Regions from separate parts of the Lactobacillus juensis genome, predicted to be linked through region 1. Evidence: predicted binding sites of a transcription regulator. Region 1 holds the regulator's gene; each other region holds the start of a gene.
The links. The regulator NrdR, encoded in region 1, represses ribonucleotide reductase genes. The targets are predictions, from matches to a motif close to ACACNATATATNGTGT.
Positions count from the first base shown of each region.

Region 1 (6,370 bases):
AAAAAAATGGAACAACAAATCTATGATGAGGCCGGTGAAGAATTTAATATTAATTCTCCTAAGCAATTGGGTCATATTTTGTTTGAAAAGATGGGCTTGAAGCCAATTAAAAAGACCAAGACTGGCTATTCAACTTCTGTTGATGTTTTAAACCAGTTAAAGGATGAGAACCCTATTATTGAGCACATTTTGACTTACCGGCAAATTGCAAAAATACAATCTACCTATGTTAATGGCCTGCTAGATGTTATTCAAAAAGATGGTCGCGTTCACACGAGGTATTTACAAACTCTGACCGCAACCGGTCGTTTGTCCTCCGTTGACCCTAATTTACAAAACATCCCAACTAGAACAGAAGAGGGTAAACAAATTCGAAAAGCTTTTGTGCCTAGTGAACCAGACGGTTACATTTTCTCGTGTGATTATTCCCAAATTGAATTGCGGGTTTTGGCTCAGGTTTCCGGTGATGAACAAATGCAGGAAGCATTTAGAACGGGTTATGATATTCATGCTCATACTGCAATGCGGATTTTTCATCTCAAATCAACCGATGAAGTGACTCCTTTAATGCGGCGCAGGGCTAAGGCTGTTAATTTCGGTATTGTATACGGTATTTCTGATTATGGCTTGTCTAAGAATCTCAATATTAGCCGTAAAAAGGCTAAGGAATTTATTGATAATTACTTTGAACAATATCCGCAAGTTAAAGAATATATGAATAAAGCTGTGCAAGTGGCACGTGAAAAAGGCTATGCGGAAACAATTATGCATAGAAGACGTTATTTACCTGATATTCACGCCAAAAATTATAACGTCCGTTCATTTGCCGAAAGGACAGCTATCAATTCTCCTATTCAAGGTTCAGCTGCAGATATTATTAAAATAGCAATGATTAACATGCAGAAGAAATTGGATGACATGCATCTCAAGACAAAAATGGTAGTCCAGGTTCATGATGAATTGATTTTTGATGTGCCAAAAGATGAATTAGAAACAATCAAAAAAATTGTGCCTGAAGTTATGCAATCCGCTGTGAGACTTGATATACCTCTTGTAGCTGACTCTGGATATGGTCATAACTGGTTTGATGCGAAGTAAGGAGTAATTTTAATGCCCGAAATGCCGGAAGTTGAAACTGTCAGGCGAACACTTCTTCCTCTTATCAAAGGAAAAACAATCAAAGAAGTAACTGTATGGTACCCAAAAATTATTACCGGAGATGCTAAAGAATTTGCAAGACAATTAACTGGAAAAAAGATAGAAAATATAGATCGGTACGCTAAATATCTGCTAATTCGTCTCAGTGACAATTTAACAATAGTGTCACATTTACGCATGGAAGGTAAGTATCGCTTAGTCAAAATAAATACTAAAAAAGACAAGCATGATCACGTGCAGATCATTTTTAGCGATAACTCGGCCTTACGTTATAATGACGTGCGTAAGTTTGGCCGGATGCAGCTGATAAAAACCGGAACAGAAAAAGAAAAAACTGGTATTGGCAAATTAGGTGCTGAACCCAACTCGGCAGCTTTTACCGTTTCTTATTTACAAAAAGGCTTAGCCCGTAAAAAGAAAAATATTAAAAATACATTGCTTGATCAATCAGTAGTGGCCGGTCTGGGTAACATTTACGTGGATGAGGTTTTGTGGGAAACAAAAATTCACCCACTAAGTATGGCCAATAGTATCCCAGATACAAAAGTTGCAGAACTGCATGATAACATTAATTCGCTGATAGAATTAGCCATAGCAGAAAGGGGTACTACAGTTCATACCTATCTAGATGCAAATGGCAAGACAGGTGGTTTTCAAAAAATGTTGCAGGTATATGGTCACAAGGGTGAACCTTGCATGCGTTGTGGTACGCCTCTTGAAAAAATTAAAGTAAACGGACGAGGTACAACATTTTGTCCTAAGTGTCAGGTGATTTACAAATGACAAAGATTTTAGGCTTAACCGGCGGGATAGCCAGTGGTAAAAGCACTGCTGATGTTTTTTTTAGAGAAAAACAAATACCGGTTATAGACTGCGATCAAATAGCTCACGATATCTTAAATAAAGGCGAGAAGGGTTATGAACTAGTATTAAAACAGTTTGGAAAAAGAATACTTAAGTCAGACCAATCTATCAATCGTTCAGCGTTAGGACAGATTGTTTTTGATGATGAAAAGCAGCTTGAAGCTTTAAATGAAATTACCCATCCGTTGATTTTTCAAGAAATACAGGCTAAAATTGCGCTAAACAACCGGAACAAAAATTCTTTGGTTGTTGTCGATGCACCAGTTTTATTTGAATCAAAGGGTCAAAAATATTGCGATTTTACCTTATTGATTGCAATACCAGAATCTCTGCAAATGAAGCGGTTAATGTTAAGGGATAATTTAAGTAAAGGTGCTGCTTTGAAGCGAATTCGTAGTCAGATGCCCTTGTCCCAGAAAGAAAAATTGGCTGATTTTGTGATTAATAATACTGGTACAAAGCAAGATCTGAAATCCAAATTAGAACAGTTGCTTCTTGAAATAAAAGGGGAGGACTTATATGGAATGTCCTAATTGTCATAAAAATGCATCAAAAGTCATTGATTCACGTCCCAGTGATGAAAATCGTGCAATTAGACGTCGCCGTGAATGCGAAAACTGTGGCTTTCGGTTTACCACGTTTGAAAGAGTTGAAACTACTCCTTTATTAGTGATTAAGAATGATGGTACTCGTGAACCTTTTAATCGTAAAAAAATTTTGCATGGCGTAATGGCGGCTGGTCAAAAGCGGCCGATATCAAGTACACAATTTGAAGAACTAGTCGACCATGTAGAAAACAAAGTCAGACAACAGGGGGTTAGCGAGATTTCTTCGAAAAAGATTGGTCAACTGGTAATGGATGAGCTGGCAAAAATTGACGATGTGGCCTATATTCGTTTTGCTTCCATTTATCGGGAATTTAAAGATATGTCCAGCTTTATGAAAACAATGGAAGATATGATTGCAAAAAGGGAAAAGGGTAATTAATTATGTTTGAGACAAATGATCCCAAACAGCCGTTTTTCATTACCAACAGAGTGGATATTTTTCCTAAAGATTTGCACATATTAATTAAATTGTATCAACCTCTTATTGGCTCCCTTGCTTTAGCTGTCTACTTAAGTCTAAATGAAGATTATAGTGCACAGGCAATGCTTTCTGATGCTAAGGGAATTTATACACTGCAAGAACAAACAGATTGTGATATAAAAAAGTTGTTTGGTGCACTGCACAAGCTTGAAGCCGTTGGATTGATTCAAACGAGACTGCTCGATAACCAAATTATGGGTCAGGTTTTGTGTTTCAAAATTAAGAGAGTTCCAGCAAGCAGTGAATTTTTTACAACTGCACTTTTAGCTAGTTTATTAAAAGAAAAAGTTGGAGTAACTGCCTTTAACAAATTGAGTCACGAGTTTGCCAGAGAAGCTAAACAAAATAAGAGTGAATTAAGTGGCATCAAAGAGGCACCTAATATTTCTGCTTCATTTATGGATGTTTTCCATTTATCCGATCAAGAAGCAATAGATCCTTCAATTGAGGTTAAAAAAGCTGCTCGAGAGAATAATTATTCTGCAAGCAATTATGCTGCTGTTAATAATCAAGATAATATTGACTGGGATTTTATGAAACAGCAATTCGAAATTTATCAAATAGCTGGCAGTGAAATTGATCAGAACAAAGAAGCTATTCGCGCAGTAATGCGCATATATGGGCTGACAGAGCAGGAATTTGTTGACGAGGCAATTCCTTGTTTGCATGGTGACTATCATTTAAATATGAAAGAAATTAAGCAAACTATTGCTAACAGCATTCATGGTAGTGCTACTCGCAGACATTTGCAAAGCAAGGCTAAAATACCTGAGAAATTTGATAATAATAGCCAATTAAATCAGGAAGAGCAAAAATTATTGCAAAAAGCACAGACTGATACTCCAGCACAGTTTTTATATCATTTAAAAGCTGAGAAAAATGATTATGTCGATGCGAGTGAATATCAAGTGTTAGACAGCCTATATAATGATAAGGGAATATCAGCGGAATTACTTAATGTTCTGACATATGCTTGTTTAAAAAGTGGCCCCAACATTTCTTTTCGTTTAGCAAACAAAATTTTGCATGATTGGCTGCAACATGGTGTTAAAACGGGTGCTCAGGCCTTGGATTACATGGACAAGAGGAAAAAAGCACAAGAACAAAGGCGAAGCAAGAGGTATAACCGCTTTGCTCCCAGAAAAACGGTTGAAAAGGGCACTGATTGGAACAAGCAAAAGCCAAAAGTAAAATCTGATGTCTCAAGTGCGGAGCTAAAAGAATTTTTCAAGAATTTTGAAGATAAAAATGGCATGAAGTAGGTGAAATAAAATGCAACCCATTAAAAAATTTATGGTTAAAGGACAAACTGCTAAAGCAGAAGACGAGAGTACCGCTAAAATTAAGCAAAAAGTTTTGGCTGAGCCCAAAGTGCAACAATTTATCAGTCAGCACCGAGCACAACTTAATGACAGTATAATTGATAAAAGCCTTCCGAGTCTTTTTGAATTTTATCTGAGCCAACATAAAAAAGATCCGGTGACCAAAGGATATTATCCGGATTTGATAATGAATAAAAATGCCATTAGTCTTAAATTTGTTCCTGAAGACAATAAACTGATTCATGACCAGGAAATTAATATTAAAAAGCACTTGCGTTTAATTAACTTACCCGAGGGTTTGCATGATGTTCGTTTAAGTAAAATTGAAATGACACCAGAAAGAACAGAAGTAATGACTGCTATTCAGCGCTTTTTGTATCGGTATTCACAAGATATTCACCAAAAGGGTCTTTATTTATCAGGTAATTTTGGTATTGGTAAAACGTATATTTTAGCAGGACTGGCAAATCAGGTAGCTGCAATGGAAAAATATGTCGTTTTTCTGCACGTTCCAACCTTCATTGCTAGTTTGTCCAGTCATTTTAATGACAATAGTTTACAAACTGAAGTACAAAAAATTGCTAATTCTGACTTGTTAATATTGGATGATATCGGTGCGGAAAATTTAAGTCAATGGTCACGAGACGAGGTCTTGGCAGTAATTTTACAGGCTCGAATGGACAATATTTTGCCAACCTTTTTCTCATCCAATTTTGCTATGGCTGATTTGGAGGACCATTTCAAGGAAACCAAAAGTTCAATTGAACCAGTGAAGGCTGCTAGAATAATGGAAAGAATACGTTCTTTAGCAACGGAAATAGTAATATCTGGACCTAATCGACGTCACTAAGTTATAAAAGATGCAAAATAATTTGATTTTTTAATGAAAATATACTTGCATTAAAAAATTATTGGGTTATAATTAAGTCCAATGAATGAACATGTTGCAACGCAACTCAGAGAGAAAAGCATTATTCTGAAAGCTTTCATTAGCGCTTGCAATCCACTCATTCATACCTAAATTTTGATAATGGGTTAGATTCCGTTAACAATCTATAACGAGATAGTTCATTTTCTTGAACTAAATTTTGGGTGGAACCACGTTAATTAACGTCCCAGTGCTTAATTGCACTGGGATTTTTTTGTTATAAAAATTTTGGAGGAAATAATGAGTTTTTCGATTACTTTGCCTGACGGCTCAAAAAAAGATTTTACAGATGCTGTTTCAATATCTGATTTAGCACATAGCATTGGTACATCTTTAGGTAAAGCAGCTCTTGGTGCAAAAGTAAATGGTCAAATTGTTGCTTTAGACTATAAGGTGAACAAAAATGCGGAAGTTGCAATTATTACCGACAGGGATAAAGAGGGCTTAGCAATTTTGCGTGATACCGTTGCATTCGTTCTTGAAGCTGTGGCCAAGAAGGCCTATCCTGAGATTCATTTTGGTGAACATGGAGCTGACGACGAAGGCTTTTACGTTGACACTGATAAAGAAAATCAAATAAAAATCAATGAATTACCTGACTTGGAAAAAGCGATCAAAAAAGCAATTAAAGCAGGAGAAAAGATTGAATCTAACTTAATGTCTAAAGATGAATTGGCTGCTGTATTCAATGAGGATCCTTATAAGAGTGAAATGCTTAAAGCTGAAAAAGGTGACCAAGTTCAAGTATACAAACTAGGCGACTTTATCGACTTTGGCTTTGATGCATTACTGCCTAACACAGGAAAAATTAAGCAATTTAAATTATTTTCAGTTGCCGGTGCTTACTGGAAAGGGCAATCTTCAAATCCTATGCTTCAAAGAATTTCAGGTACAGCATTTTTCAAGAAGGCAGATTTGGATGCGGACATTAAAAGACGTGAAGAAATTAAAGAACGTGATCATAGAACAATTGGTCGTGATCTTGATTTATTCTTTGTTGATCCAAAAG
Region 1 is NZ_BTTS01000001.1:52,544-58,913, forward strand. It holds gene polA (DNA polymerase I) at 1-1,098, shown strand, start outside; gene mutM (DNA-formamidopyrimidine glycosylase) at 1,111-1,941, shown strand; gene coaE (dephospho-CoA kinase) at 1,938-2,555, shown strand; gene nrdR (transcriptional regulator NrdR) at 2,542-3,009, shown strand; gene AAA926_RS00295 (DnaD domain protein) at 3,012-4,373, shown strand; gene dnaI (primosomal protein DnaI) at 4,384-5,283, shown strand; gene thrS (threonine--tRNA ligase) at 5,602-6,370, shown strand, end outside.

Region 2 (6,370 bases), on a different contig from region 1:
ATTATTAAAGGCAATGTGTTTGTACCAGTTTCTGCACGTATGCCTAAAGCAATTATGTCTGTTGTGGGAGAAATTACCAAATCATGTCCAATGGTAGCCTATAATGGTGCTTTGGTTTTAGATGAAATGGGTCATATACTTGATTCGCATTTTATGTCTGCTTCAAAAGCTGCCAAAATATGTTCTTATATTGAACGTCAGAATAATGGGGTAGTGTGGAATGTCTATAGTGACGACAACTGGTATTATTTCCCAGGTAATAATAATGGTTTGGTTGAAAATGAAGAGAAAATTGTTAAATTTAAAGCGCAACCTAGTTCAATTACTGAAATAGAGCAACTCAAAAATGTACATAAAATTTTACTCATGGGGACACCAGACCTGTTAGATGCTACTCAAAAAGAATTAAGGCGGCTCTATCCAGAACTCTATATAGTGAAATCTGCCGCGAATCTATTGGAGATAGTTGTTAAACGAGTTTCTAAAGGTCAAGGAGCAAAAGTAATAGCCCAGGCTTTTGGTATAGAACTAAAAAGGTGCTGGGCTTTTGGAGATAATTATAATGATGAGAAAATGCTTCAATCAGTAGGTCATCCTGTAATAATGGGAAATGCACCACAAGACTTGAAAAAGAAATTTAGAACTACTTTAGATAACAACCATGATGGAATAGCTGCAATACTTGATAATTTAAACTAATCTTTTTTCGTTTCAAGTAAAGGAGATTCAGCTTTGTTGCCAAACCATTTGTGATTAATCTTTGTTAAAGTACCGTTTTGTGCTAATTTTTCTAGTGCATAATTAATCTTCTTATGCATTGTTAAGTCGCTTTTTCTCATACCTACGCCAAATTCTTCTTTTGGAAAAGGACTTTCGATTTCAGTAAAGTTTTCTGGGTGTTTTTGCCGCGAAATGTAATAATTTGCATAGGTGCTGTCTATCAGCAAGCCTTGGATGCGACCTGCATTTAGATCTATAAATGCATTAGTGAAGGAATCATAAAGGATAGGATCCTGATTTTTAATATGATTTTTAAAAACTTTCGGATATTTCATTACGTCATTATAGCCGGAAGAGCCAGTTTGAACACCCAAAGTCTTATTTTTCATTGCGGCAATAGTATTAATTTTATTCTTTTTAAGACTTACTAGTACCTGAGAAGTATATAAGTAAGTTTTACTAAAACTGACTTTAGCTTCACGTTCGGGATTTTTGCTAAAACCATTCCATATAAGATCAATTGTGCCGTTTTTTAATTCAGTAGTATTCATGGACCAATCAATTGTTTGAAAACTAACATTGATACCATATTGTTTAAATACAGCATTTGCAAGGTCAACGTCGTAACCAATTAACTGACCATTTTTTTGTCTAAAGTCCATGGGCACAAAAGTATCATCAACGCCAACTGTAACATAGCCACGTTGCTTGATATGAGACCAGTTGTCAACTGCATTAGCTTTTCTATTAACTGATACGCCACTACAGGCAGAAATAAATAAAGTACAGATGAGCGTTATTATGAGGGTTAAGAGGCGCTTGGTTTTCACTTATATTACCTTCTTATCATCTAATGCTTTTACTTTGAATACCTGATCGGCCACTTGGCTGGCAAATTCCATGTCATGAGTGACGATAATTTGCGTCATGTTGTTATTATTTTTAAGTTGTAAAATTATTTCTCCGACTTTTGTTCTTAAAGCAGGATCTAAAGCAGAAGTGGGTTCGTCATAACATAGAATATGGGGTTCCATTGCTAGCGCACGTACAATAGCTACTCTTTGTTGCTGTCCTCCAGAAAGCTGATAGGGATAGAGCTGTTCTTTACCAGTTAAATCTAGTTGTTCAAGCAATTTTTGCGCACGGGCTTGTGCTTGATCTGTACTTTCTTTTAAAACTAGTGTTGGTGCCAAGGTAATGTTTTCGATTACAGTTAAATTGGGGAAAAGCTCATAGCTTTGAAAAACTACTCCGATAATATGACTTTTGCTATCAGGAGCGGCTGGGTCAAACTTTTGCCCATCCCACAAAAAATCACCGGAATCAATTTTTTCTAAACCACTTAAGCAGCGCAGCAAAGTAGTTTTGCCTGCTCCAGATGGTCCTACAATGGCTAAAATTTGTCTGTCAGGAATAGTTAAATTTAACTTGTTTAAAATCGTATGAGAGCCAAATTTTTTGGTAATGTTTTTAAGTTCTAGCATAGTATTATTTCCCCTAATTTACTTCCACTTTGCAAAATTGTGTTCAATTTTTTTCAGCAAAAATGATGCGATACCTGTCATTAATAGATAAATTATACCGACTATCACTAAAGGAATTAGTGTTACGTCTCTTGCTGTAGCAACATTGCCAGCACGTAAGAGCTCACCCAAACCAATGACATACACTAAAGAAGTATCTTTAACTAAGTTGATCACTTCATTGCCAATTGAAGGTATAACTATTTTGCTGACCTGAGGAATAATAATATGGCTCAATGTTTGCCAGTAATTTAGTCTTAAAACGCGAGCACTTTCATATTGCCCTACAGGGATTGATTGAAAGCCACCGCGGAATATCTCGGCAAAATAAGCTGTGTAGTTTAAAATAAAAGCGAAAAGTGCTGCATCATAGCGTTCAAAAATGATGCCGACTATAGGCAAACCATAGAAAATAAAAATTAATTGCAGCAGAAGAGGAGTACCTCGCATAATCCAAATGTAAAATTTTAAGATTAATCTTAAGGGCTTAAAATGTGAAAGTAAGCCTAGGCTGACTATAATTCCCAAGGGAATAGAAACAATTAAAGTCCAAAAGAATAAAATTAATGTCATCTTTGCACCTGAAATTAAAGAGGGCATAATTGAAAGGATATAGTTCATTTTTTCTCCTTTTTACTGAAATTAATTTGATTAGAGAGGCTAATAGGGCAACTCTTTTAATACCAGCTAAATTATATAAATTGATTAAAAAAATATGTGAAAAAATATATGTTTTAATCATAACATAGTTTACGAAATTTTATCTAATTAATATGGAAATTTGTAACTTGCTGATAGTTAGGTTAATGAACATGTTAAAAACTATATGATATTTAAACAAGATATGAAAAGGGCCACTAGCTCTAGCTAATGGCTCTTTAAAATAATGGATTTATTGTTGCTCAATTTGAATAGCTGTAGACTTGTCCCAAGATTTAGGTAATTTACCCATTTCTTTTAATTTGGCGACGATTTGATCTAGTACAACTTCTCTGGCATGGTCATCAGTCATGAAGTCTAATTTGTCACCATCTATTTCCATTTTAGGAGAATAATCGTATTTTTCGTACCACGGCTTGTAGTAACGCAAAAGTCTCTTATAGTAATCTTCCAGCGTTGCGTCGTAGCTCAGCTGCTCATAAGGACGTCCTCGTTTTTGAATCCTTTTAATCATAGTGTCATATGAAACTTTAATATGAACCAGAAGATCAGGATTTTTCTTGGGCATGTGCTTAAGCTCACCCATCATATTATTGAGCAGTTCATAATATGTATCCACTTCTTCTTTGGTAGCCCGACCAATGTCTGCATTCATTTGGAAGAAAAGGGCATCTTCATAAATTGAACGATCAAGAACGTTATTATCATCGGTTAATGCATCCTTGATACTACGAAAACGAGTGTTTAGGAAAAACACTTGGAGTAAAAATGCATATTTTTTAGGATCAGCATAAAAAAGTGGCAATACAGGATTGTTATCGACACTCTCATAAAAAGGTTTAGTTCCTAAATACTTAGCTAAAATACTGGTTAAACTGGATTTACCGGCTCCAATTGGCCCGCTTAAAACAATAACTGTCATCACGTTCCTTCTCTATTCTAAATTGCCTATTGCATGCAATTTGTCATCAATCTGACGTAAAACTTCTTTTTTGGCATCTTCATCGCAGATAAAATCGTATTTATCGCCATCAATTTTAATCTTGGGAGATGCATCATATTTTTCGTACCAAGGCTCGTAATACTTAATTAGCCTGGCATAGTAATCTTTTAAACTGGGATCTGTACTAATTTGCTCAAATGAACGACCCCGCTTTTTAATGCGTTTAAGCATTGTATCAAGGGAAACATGAATGTAGATTAGCAAATCGGGTTTTTTGCTAGGATTGCCCGGTGTGTCTTCCATCATATTTTCGAGTAGACTATCATATATCTTAAACTCAGTTGGATCAGCCACTTTACTATCCGCGTTCATTTTGAAAAAGAGTGCGTCTTCATAAATCGAACGGTCTGAAACACTGTTTTTCTCTCGGATTGCCTGGTTGATTTGTGCTAAACGATGGTTAAGCAAGTAGATGTTGAGCAAAAAAGTATAGCGTTTCATGTCTTGGTAATATAAAGGAAGAACAGGATTATTATCAACTCCCTCGTAAAAGGCTTGTGTACCTAAGTGCTCAGCTAAAATACTAGTTAAACTGGATTTACCGGCTCCAATTGGCCCACTTAAAACAATAACTTGGATCACGTTCTTTCATAAATACAATATATAGATTCTTATTTAGTTTAATACGAGATATAGTGGTATACAAGCAAAAAGTAAATTAAAATTTTAATCAAAAAGTCAAGTGATTTTGTATAATACAGAAGTAAAAAGTTGTAGTTATTGTCAAAATTGAAAATTTGAACTTATGATTTTAAACTGTGTTACACGTGAAACTAAAATAAAAAGCAACAAATAAATCCTCAAAATTAAACTAATAGTTATTAACTTACAATAGTGTTGAAGCATAATGGAAATATTTACTTGATATCAAGCTGTACAGCTTGCATTTAGTTTTTATCGTTAAAACAAGCGAAGCTGAAAGCAGTTGCACTATTTATATACTGTTGTGAAGAAATAATTCTAAATATAAAAATTAAAAATAGATTGCTTTTATATTATAAAAGCCATAAAATGATAAATAAATTATAAAGGTAGTAGAAAATACTTCAAATAAAAAGGGCAAATTAGTATGTTTCATGCCGTAATTGGTACCTAGGGGATTTTAGAAGGAATACTAAAGCCCACAATAATTAAATTATTTAAGGACCTGCAGCATTGAAATAGGTCAAAGATTAATGTTCTTTGCAAACTGTTTCTCTCAGGAAGATATGTCATTTTAGTATTAGCTCTAAAAATAGATGTTTTGACAGGAAGTAAATCATGGACGATACTATAACAAAATTTTCGCTTTGGACCTACATTAAACGTAATTCAGACATGTATGTGATTCTGGCTATTTTCTATTTTGGCCGAAATTTGGCACAAACTGCTGCCAGCATTTTTAAAGGTAATGCACTTACTGCTTTGACTCAGCATAACTTAAACGGCTTTATGATTGATACAGGTTTAAACTTGCTTAGCTGGGGCTTTTTCCTAATTTTCTTTTTTTGTAGTTCACGATATTCCGCTGTAATTATCAGGACTGTCGATAATTCTATTAGGAGCGCATTAGCCCATGTAATTGGTCGTCAAGAATATGAAGGCTTTAATAAGCACACGGAAGCTGACTATGTTTCCTGGTTTACTAACGATATTAACCAAATTAATCAGGATGGCTTTTTCAGTTTAGAGCAAACATTTAGCAATGCACTCTTAGGCATTATTGCCAGTGTCATCCTGTTTTCTTACCATCCACTCTTATTTGTAACTACTTTGGTTTTTGCTGTTATTATGATTTTATTTCCCCGTCTTTTTAAGAAAAAGTTGGAGGAGTTATCGCAAAAACAAAGCAGGCAAAATGAGGTATTAACGTCAAAAATAACCGACGTTCTTGAGGGCTTTGTCAACCTGCTCACGCTTGGTCAGCAAAAATTGCTCAATAAAATAGTTCTTGCGGCATCAGATAAGACTGGACAGGCTCGAGTTAATTACATTACGGAAATGTCCTTTTCTAATGCACTGATTAACCTGATTAGTGTATCTGCTCAAACTATTTTAACTGTTGAATCCGGATACCTGGCCTTTCACAATCAGATTCCAATTGGAGCTATTTTAATTGTTGGTTCAATGTCCGGGAATGTTTTTGGCAGCTTGACAGAAATCAGTATTGATCTAACTTCAATTCGGGCAGTTCAACCTATTTTTGACAAGTACAATAAACTAGCTAATACGCAGGAAAAAACAGGGGATAAGAATGTTGCTCCTTTGACCCAGCAAATTGCATTTAGTGACCTTTCGTTCTGCTATCCCAATAATGACAGACCTATTTTAACGAATGTTGTCGGCAGCATTAAACGAGGCGAACGCGTGGCCATTGTTGGTCCGTCAGGCTGCGGTAAGTCAACTCTGGTAAAATTAATCGGTGGCTTGTTAACAGGTTACCAAGGTTCACTTACTTGGGATAATGATGAATATAGCGAACTTA
Region 2 is NZ_BTTS01000002.1:124,725-131,094, forward strand. It holds gene AAA926_RS04895 (Cof-type HAD-IIB family hydrolase) at 1-699, shown strand, start outside; gene AAA926_RS04900 (amino acid ABC transporter substrate-binding protein) at 696-1,550, opposite strand; gene AAA926_RS04905 (amino acid ABC transporter ATP-binding protein) at 1,551-2,204, opposite strand; gene AAA926_RS04910 (amino acid ABC transporter permease) at 2,223-2,864, opposite strand; gene AAA926_RS04915 (deoxynucleoside kinase) at 3,136-3,825, opposite strand; gene AAA926_RS04920 (deoxynucleoside kinase) at 3,838-4,488, opposite strand; gene AAA926_RS04925 (ABC transporter ATP-binding protein) at 5,167-6,370, shown strand, end outside.
Region 2: AAA926_RS04920 (deoxynucleoside kinase) is a predicted target of NrdR. The motif match lies at 4,530-4,545, and genes of this name have one in related genera.

Region 3 (6,370 bases), on a different contig from region 1:
AAAGACCTGCAAATTAGCTTCTAGGCGTTCGCGATGAACTGATTTTGGTAGTGGAACGAAACCATGTTGCAATGACCAGCGTAATAAAACTTGTGCCGGACTCTTATCATAATTCTGCGCAATAGAAACTACCGTGTCATTAGCAAACAAACCACCTCTGCCTAGTGGTGAATATGCCTCGCTTAGAATGCCAAGTTCTTTATTATAAGCCGTTACGTCTTTTTCCATATCACTAGGGTTAAGATAAATTTGATTAACAGCAGGACGAATCTTAGCAGTTTTCAGAAGTTCATCCAAGTGTTTACGTCTAAAATTGGAAACGCCAATTGCGCGAATTTTTCCTGCTTGCACTGCCTCTTCCATTGCCTGCCAGCTTTCTGCATTCAATTCAGCCCAGTGATCACGCACCGGAGCGGGATTAGGCCAATGGATTAAGTATAAATCAAGATAATCTAAATCTAGTTTAGTTAAACTTTCATCAATTGCAGCTTTAGTTTTCTGGTAACCGTGATGATCATTCCATAACTTAGTCGTTACAAATAAGTCACCTCTGTTAACCCCACTTCTTTTAATGCCCCGACCAATACTTTCCTCATTGCCGTAAGCAGCAGCCGTATCGATTAAACGATAACCGAGACTTAGAGCATCCTCGACGGTTTTTTGAGCAACTTCACCATCAGGAGTTTGCCAAGTTCCCAGTCCGATAACTGGTATTTTGACGCCATTATTTAATTCATAAGTGTCATTTAAAGATTGAATTTTACTAGTCATAATTTTTTACCTCTCACCATTATTATACCGAACTGGACTATACTTCTACAGCAAAAAATAGCAATTATTGCGGCTGTTTTTGAAAGTCGCTTTTGAGTAAAGTTACAAATTGCGGATAAGTAGTTACTTCATACAGCGGATGCAGATTCATTTTATTCTTGCGCCTGCGATGGTTATACCAGATGCTGTCAAAACCATAGTTTTCTGCTCCTAATATGTCTGACTGCAGTCCGTCACCAAAAAAGACTGTATCTTCTGGACTAATATTAGTATGAGCGAAAAAGTAATCAAAAATCCGGGTATCAGGCTTAGAAAAACCAGCTTCTTCAGATGTCACAATTAAAGAAAAATAATCCTTAATCCCCGCTAATTCCAAGCGATGCCTCTGCATAAAGGTTTCACCGTTGCTTAAGACCGTTAAGCAATAATTTTGTTTACGGGCATAACGCAAAGTATCCATAACCCCCGGTAACAACTTGTACGACTCACCAAAATAAGAGCGATATTCATTCATTATTGCTAAGCCATCAACTGCAATACCCAAATTTTCTTTAATAAAATTGGTAAAAGCCATTCTACTCAGCTGCTCATAATTGATCTTGCCTTGTTCCAGCTTACGCCACAGTCCTTGATTATATGCATGGTAATCACGTTGCATCTCATCAGTTAACTGCCAATGATGTGCGTTAAAGAGACTGTGCAGTGCAAAACTCTCCGTAGCAGCAAAGTCAATTAAAGTATCATCAACGTCAAAAATTATTTGTTTATAACGCAAGCAATTTCTTCCTCTCCAAATATTCCTCAGAATATAATGCGTATTCACTAAAATTAGTGTGGAGATTCATTATAACAATATTTCACTGATAAAGAACATAATTAACTATTTTTAAATTTTGCTTACATTGCTACTGCTATTTCACTAAATAAGATATAATATCCTTTAATTTAAGCAAAAGGGGTGATTGGGCATGTTTACATTATTATTGATTTTGTTTCTCATTTGGCTTTTAGTCAAAATGGGAATTGGGATTGTCAAAATCCTATTTTTCCTTTTAGCTTGTGCTCTTGCTTTCTTTTTCTTAATTCACTTATTCATTCCGGCAATCATTTTTCTGGGCTTAATCTGCCTTTTCTTCGCAGCAGTCAGGCATTAGTTTTACTTTAAAAATTAAAGATATATTCAAGCATAATAAGTATTAGATTCAACTTATTGTGCTTTTTTTCTGGCCCTGAATTCTATATATTTTTTTCTCAGTCCCAATAACCTACTCGCACATCAATTTAAGACTTTTGTTCGTGTTTGCGTGCAATCTTTGCTCTAGAAAATACAAGATATTGTGGTATAGTTCTATTGAAGGCCATAGATGATGTGTCTGTGGAACAATAATTAATTTTAAGGAGTGACTTTGAATATGAAAAATACGAGTATAACGTTGGATCAGGGTTACATTGATCAAGTGAAACAAAATGTCACCCCCCATTGGGGAGAACTTGGCTGGGTTACTTATAAAAGGACCTATGCCAGATGGCTTCCTGAAAAAAATCGTTCCGAAAATTGGGACGAAACGGTTAAACGCGTAATTGAGGGCAACATTAATCTTGATCCTCGTCTCAAAGGCACTCCTTCAAAAGAAGTAGTTGATGAACTAACAAACGAGGCTAAGGATTTATTTAAACTGGTTTACGGTTTAGGTGCAACTCCTTCTGGAAGAAACCTGTGGGTTTCCGGGACAGACTACCAAAAGCGTAATGGTGACTCTCTGAATAATTGCTGGTTCATAGCTATTCGACCGCAAAAATACGGTGACAGTCATATAGTGCCAGATTATTTAGGCCAAGAACAAGAAGCCGTTTCAATGCCTTTTTCATTTCTTTTTGACGAATCAATGAAAGGCGGCGGCGTTGGCTTTTCTGTTGTGCAAGACAATATTAAAAAGATTCCTGCAGTTGATAATAAAATCGACTTGACAGTCGTAATTGACAAAAAAAGTGCTTCATATGCAGATTCAATTAAGCTGGGTGCAACAGACAAAGCTGAATGGGCCAAACAAAACGAAGGTAAGTCAGATTATGTTTATTACAACTTGCCTGATACTCGTGAAGGCTGGGTTTTAGCTAACGCACGTCTAATTGATATGCACTTTAACCAAACCAATTCCGAAAATAAAACCAAATTGGTATTAGATATCAGCAGAATTCGTCCTTACGGTGCTAAAATTCACGGCTTTGGCGGTACGGCTTCTGGTCCAATGCCGTTAGTGGAAATGTTTTTTGACATTAACAACATCATTAATAACCGGGTCGGCGGTAATTTAACTTCTGTTGATTGTACTGATATTTGCAATTTAATTGGTAAAACAGTCGTTGCCGGTAATGTAAGAAGGTCAGCTGAACTGGCTTTAGGTACGAGTACTGACCAAGACTTTATCACGATGAAACAAGATAAAGATAAACTCTACCACCACCGTTGGGCTTCAAATAACAGTGTAGCTATTGACTCTAACTTTAATGAGTATGAACCAATAGCTAATGGTATTAGAGAAAACGGTGAACCAGGTGTAGTCAACCTAGATTTGTCCCGTAATTATGGCCGGATTATTGACGGCTATCAAAAAGATATTGACGGTGATGTTGAAGGTACTAACCCTTGTGGAGAAATTTCCTTGGGTAACGGTGAACCATGCAACCTGTTTGAAGTATTTCCATATATTGCCGAACAAGAAAATTGGGATTTAAAAGACGTTTTCAGATTAGCAACTCGCTTCGCTAAACGCGTAACCTTTAGTGACTATGATTGGGAAATTTCCCGTAACATCATTTATAAAAACCGCAGAATCGGCGTTTCAATGTCAGGTATCCAAGATTGGCTCTTAAATGACTTGGGTCACCGCGTTGTTACCGGCTTTGAAGACAGCACTGATGAAGAAAGCGGTGAAAAGATTAAGAAACCGATTTACGATCCTCAGGGAATTAAAATGGTTACTGATGCTTACCAAGCCGTTATTGCTGCTGATAAAGAATACAGCAAGACTTTAAAATGCAACGAATCAATCAAGCACACAACTGTTAAGCCTTCGGGTACTGTTGCGAAATTGGCTGGAGCTTCTGAGGGAATGCATTTCCACTATGCCGGCTACCTCATTCAAAGAATCAGATTCCAAGCTTCTGATCCTCTGCTTAAAGCACTAGATGCATGTGGTTACTACTCAGAACCAGACATTTATTCACCAAACACAACTTGTGTTGAATTTCCATTACGTGCTGCTCACGCTGATAGTAAAAACTTCGCTTCAGCTGGCACAGTTTCAATTGAAGAACAATTTGCAACGCAAGCATTTCTGCAAACTTACTGGTCAGACAACGCAGTCAGCTGTACCGTCACTTTCCAAAGCGACGAAGGCGACAAGATCACTTCACTCTTTAAGCAATACCGTCATGTAATTAAGTCAACTTCACTATTGCCATACTATGGTGGTTCACTCAAGCAAGCGCCAAAAGAGCCGATCGACAAGAAGAAGTATGAAGAAAGAAAAGCCCAGATTACCGGTGACGTTGCTCAAGTCTTTGCCGAGCAAAACGATGATCAAAAAGACTTGGAATTAGTTGATCAAACCGATTGTGAATCCGGTGCATGTCCTGTTAAATAAATTATTTAAATAATTTAAGTAGGCGAAATTTTAATCATGAAAAAAAGCAAATTGCCAATTATTGCCAGTGTTGCAACCATTTTTGCCTTTACTTTATCTGGTTGTCAGAACAATCAGACCCAGCAAAAACCTAAAACAAACACTAATATTTCTGTTAGCTATGTTTTAGCTACGAAAAAAGATACAGAAAAAAAGACAGTCAAAGTGCCTAAAAAGTCTACTGTTATGACCGGTCTAAAAAAGGCTTGGAAAGTAGACAGCAATAAAGGGTTCATTACTGCAATTGATGGTAAAAAGCAAAATGCCAAAAAGAAAATATACTGGACTTACACCGTTAACGGAAAATACGCTACCAAAGGTGCTAACCAGCAAAAAGTCGCAAGTAACGATAAAGTAAAATTCACTTTAGCAAAAATGAAATAAAAAAGTCCGTGCAAGCGACTAAGTACGAAATATTTTAGTGCTTGCACAAAAAATTTATAGATTGGGAGTTTTTATATGAAAAAAAGCAAATTATCTGTTTTAACCGGAATTGCCACTATTTTTACCTTTACGTTTGCAGGTCTTGAAACAACCCAAAACGTCCAACAGGTTGATGCCAGCAGCAAGATTAAAGTCACTTATACTCTGAAAGTACACAACAAGACTTACAAAAAGAAGACTGTTAAATTGCCTAAGCACTCAACAGTAATGCGTGGTTTAAAGAAGTGCTGGAAAGTAAAGAGTACGAATGGTTTTATTACTTCTATTGCTGGCAAGAGCCAAAAACCAAGTAAAAAAATCTATTGGACCTACAGAATTAATGGTAAGTTCGCTCAAAAAGGCGCAGCAATTCAAAAATTGGCAAACAAAGACAAGGTTAAATTTACTTTAGCAAAAACTAACTTCTAAAGTTTGCTATGGTACGTAATTCAACCAAGAAGTTAGCATTATTAGCGATTTTAACTGCCATGTGCGTGGCACTAAGAATTTTTAAGATCATACCTGTACCTAATGTCCAGCCAGTAACTGATATCTTAATGATTGTAACTTTAAATATTGGTTTTGGTTTTGGCTTTGCCTTAGCTCTTTTAACCATGGTCGTCTCCAACATTTACTTAGGCTTTGGCATCTGGACTGTGTCACAGGTTTTAGCTTACGGCGGCTGCGTTTTAACCGTTGCTTTGCTAGGTAAATTTACACCGCTTAAAAAACACTTTACTTTACAACTAATTCTCGCCGTTTTTCTTGGCTGGGAATATGGCTGCTTTGTCGACTTCGGTATGTCTATTTTCGGTGGTTTTAACGCCTTCTTAGCATACTGGGCCGGCAGCCTAGTCTTTGACACTTATCATGCAATTGGTGATTTGGTATTTTATCCCATTTTATACAAACCACTAAACATTGCTCTAGATCATTATAAACGGAGGCTGTTATGACAATTAAAATTTATACCAAAGTCGGTGATCAAGGTTTCACTAAACAGGTTACCGGTAAAATGGTTCCTAAATATGATTTGCAAATTGTCGCCGTTGGTGATATTGATGAACTTGATTCATATCTAGGCGTTGTAATTGCCAACTTGTCTGCTAAATGTCAAAAATTGCATGATCCTTTACAAGATTTGCAACGTGACTTATATGAACTTGAAAGTGACATTGTTGTCAAAAGGCATGAAGAAATTACGACAGAAAAAGTAGAAAATCTGGAAAAACAAATTGATGACCTCAATAAACAAATTCCTAAAACAACCCATTTCATTCTACCTGGCGGTTCGATTACTGCCACACATCTGCATTATGCACGTACAGTTGCCAGACGAGCAGAACGTTCGCTGGCAAAATTGAACGCTGAGGAGCAAAAGCTTGCTCCTGCTTGTTTAAAATATATTAATCGCCTATCAGATTATCTATTTATCTTAGCACGCTACGCCAACGTATTAGATGGTGTGCCAGAGGTCAAAAGTAAAATCA
Region 3 is NZ_BTTS01000002.1:7,751-14,120, forward strand. It holds gene AAA926_RS04330 (aldo/keto reductase) at 1-771, opposite strand, end outside; gene AAA926_RS04335 (YjjG family noncanonical pyrimidine nucleotidase) at 836-1,546, opposite strand; gene AAA926_RS04340 (hypothetical protein) at 1,740-1,925, shown strand; gene nrdJ (ribonucleoside-triphosphate reductase, adenosylcobalamin-dependent) at 2,184-4,418, shown strand; gene AAA926_RS04350 (DUF4430 domain-containing protein) at 4,455-4,841, shown strand; gene AAA926_RS04355 (DUF4430 domain-containing protein) at 4,917-5,309, shown strand; gene AAA926_RS04360 (ECF transporter S component) at 5,318-5,836, shown strand; gene AAA926_RS04365 (cob(I)yrinic acid a,c-diamide adenosyltransferase) at 5,833-6,370, shown strand, end outside.
Region 3: nrdJ (ribonucleoside-triphosphate reductase, adenosylcobalamin-dependent) is a predicted target of NrdR. The motif match lies at 2,097-2,112, and genes of this name have one in related genera.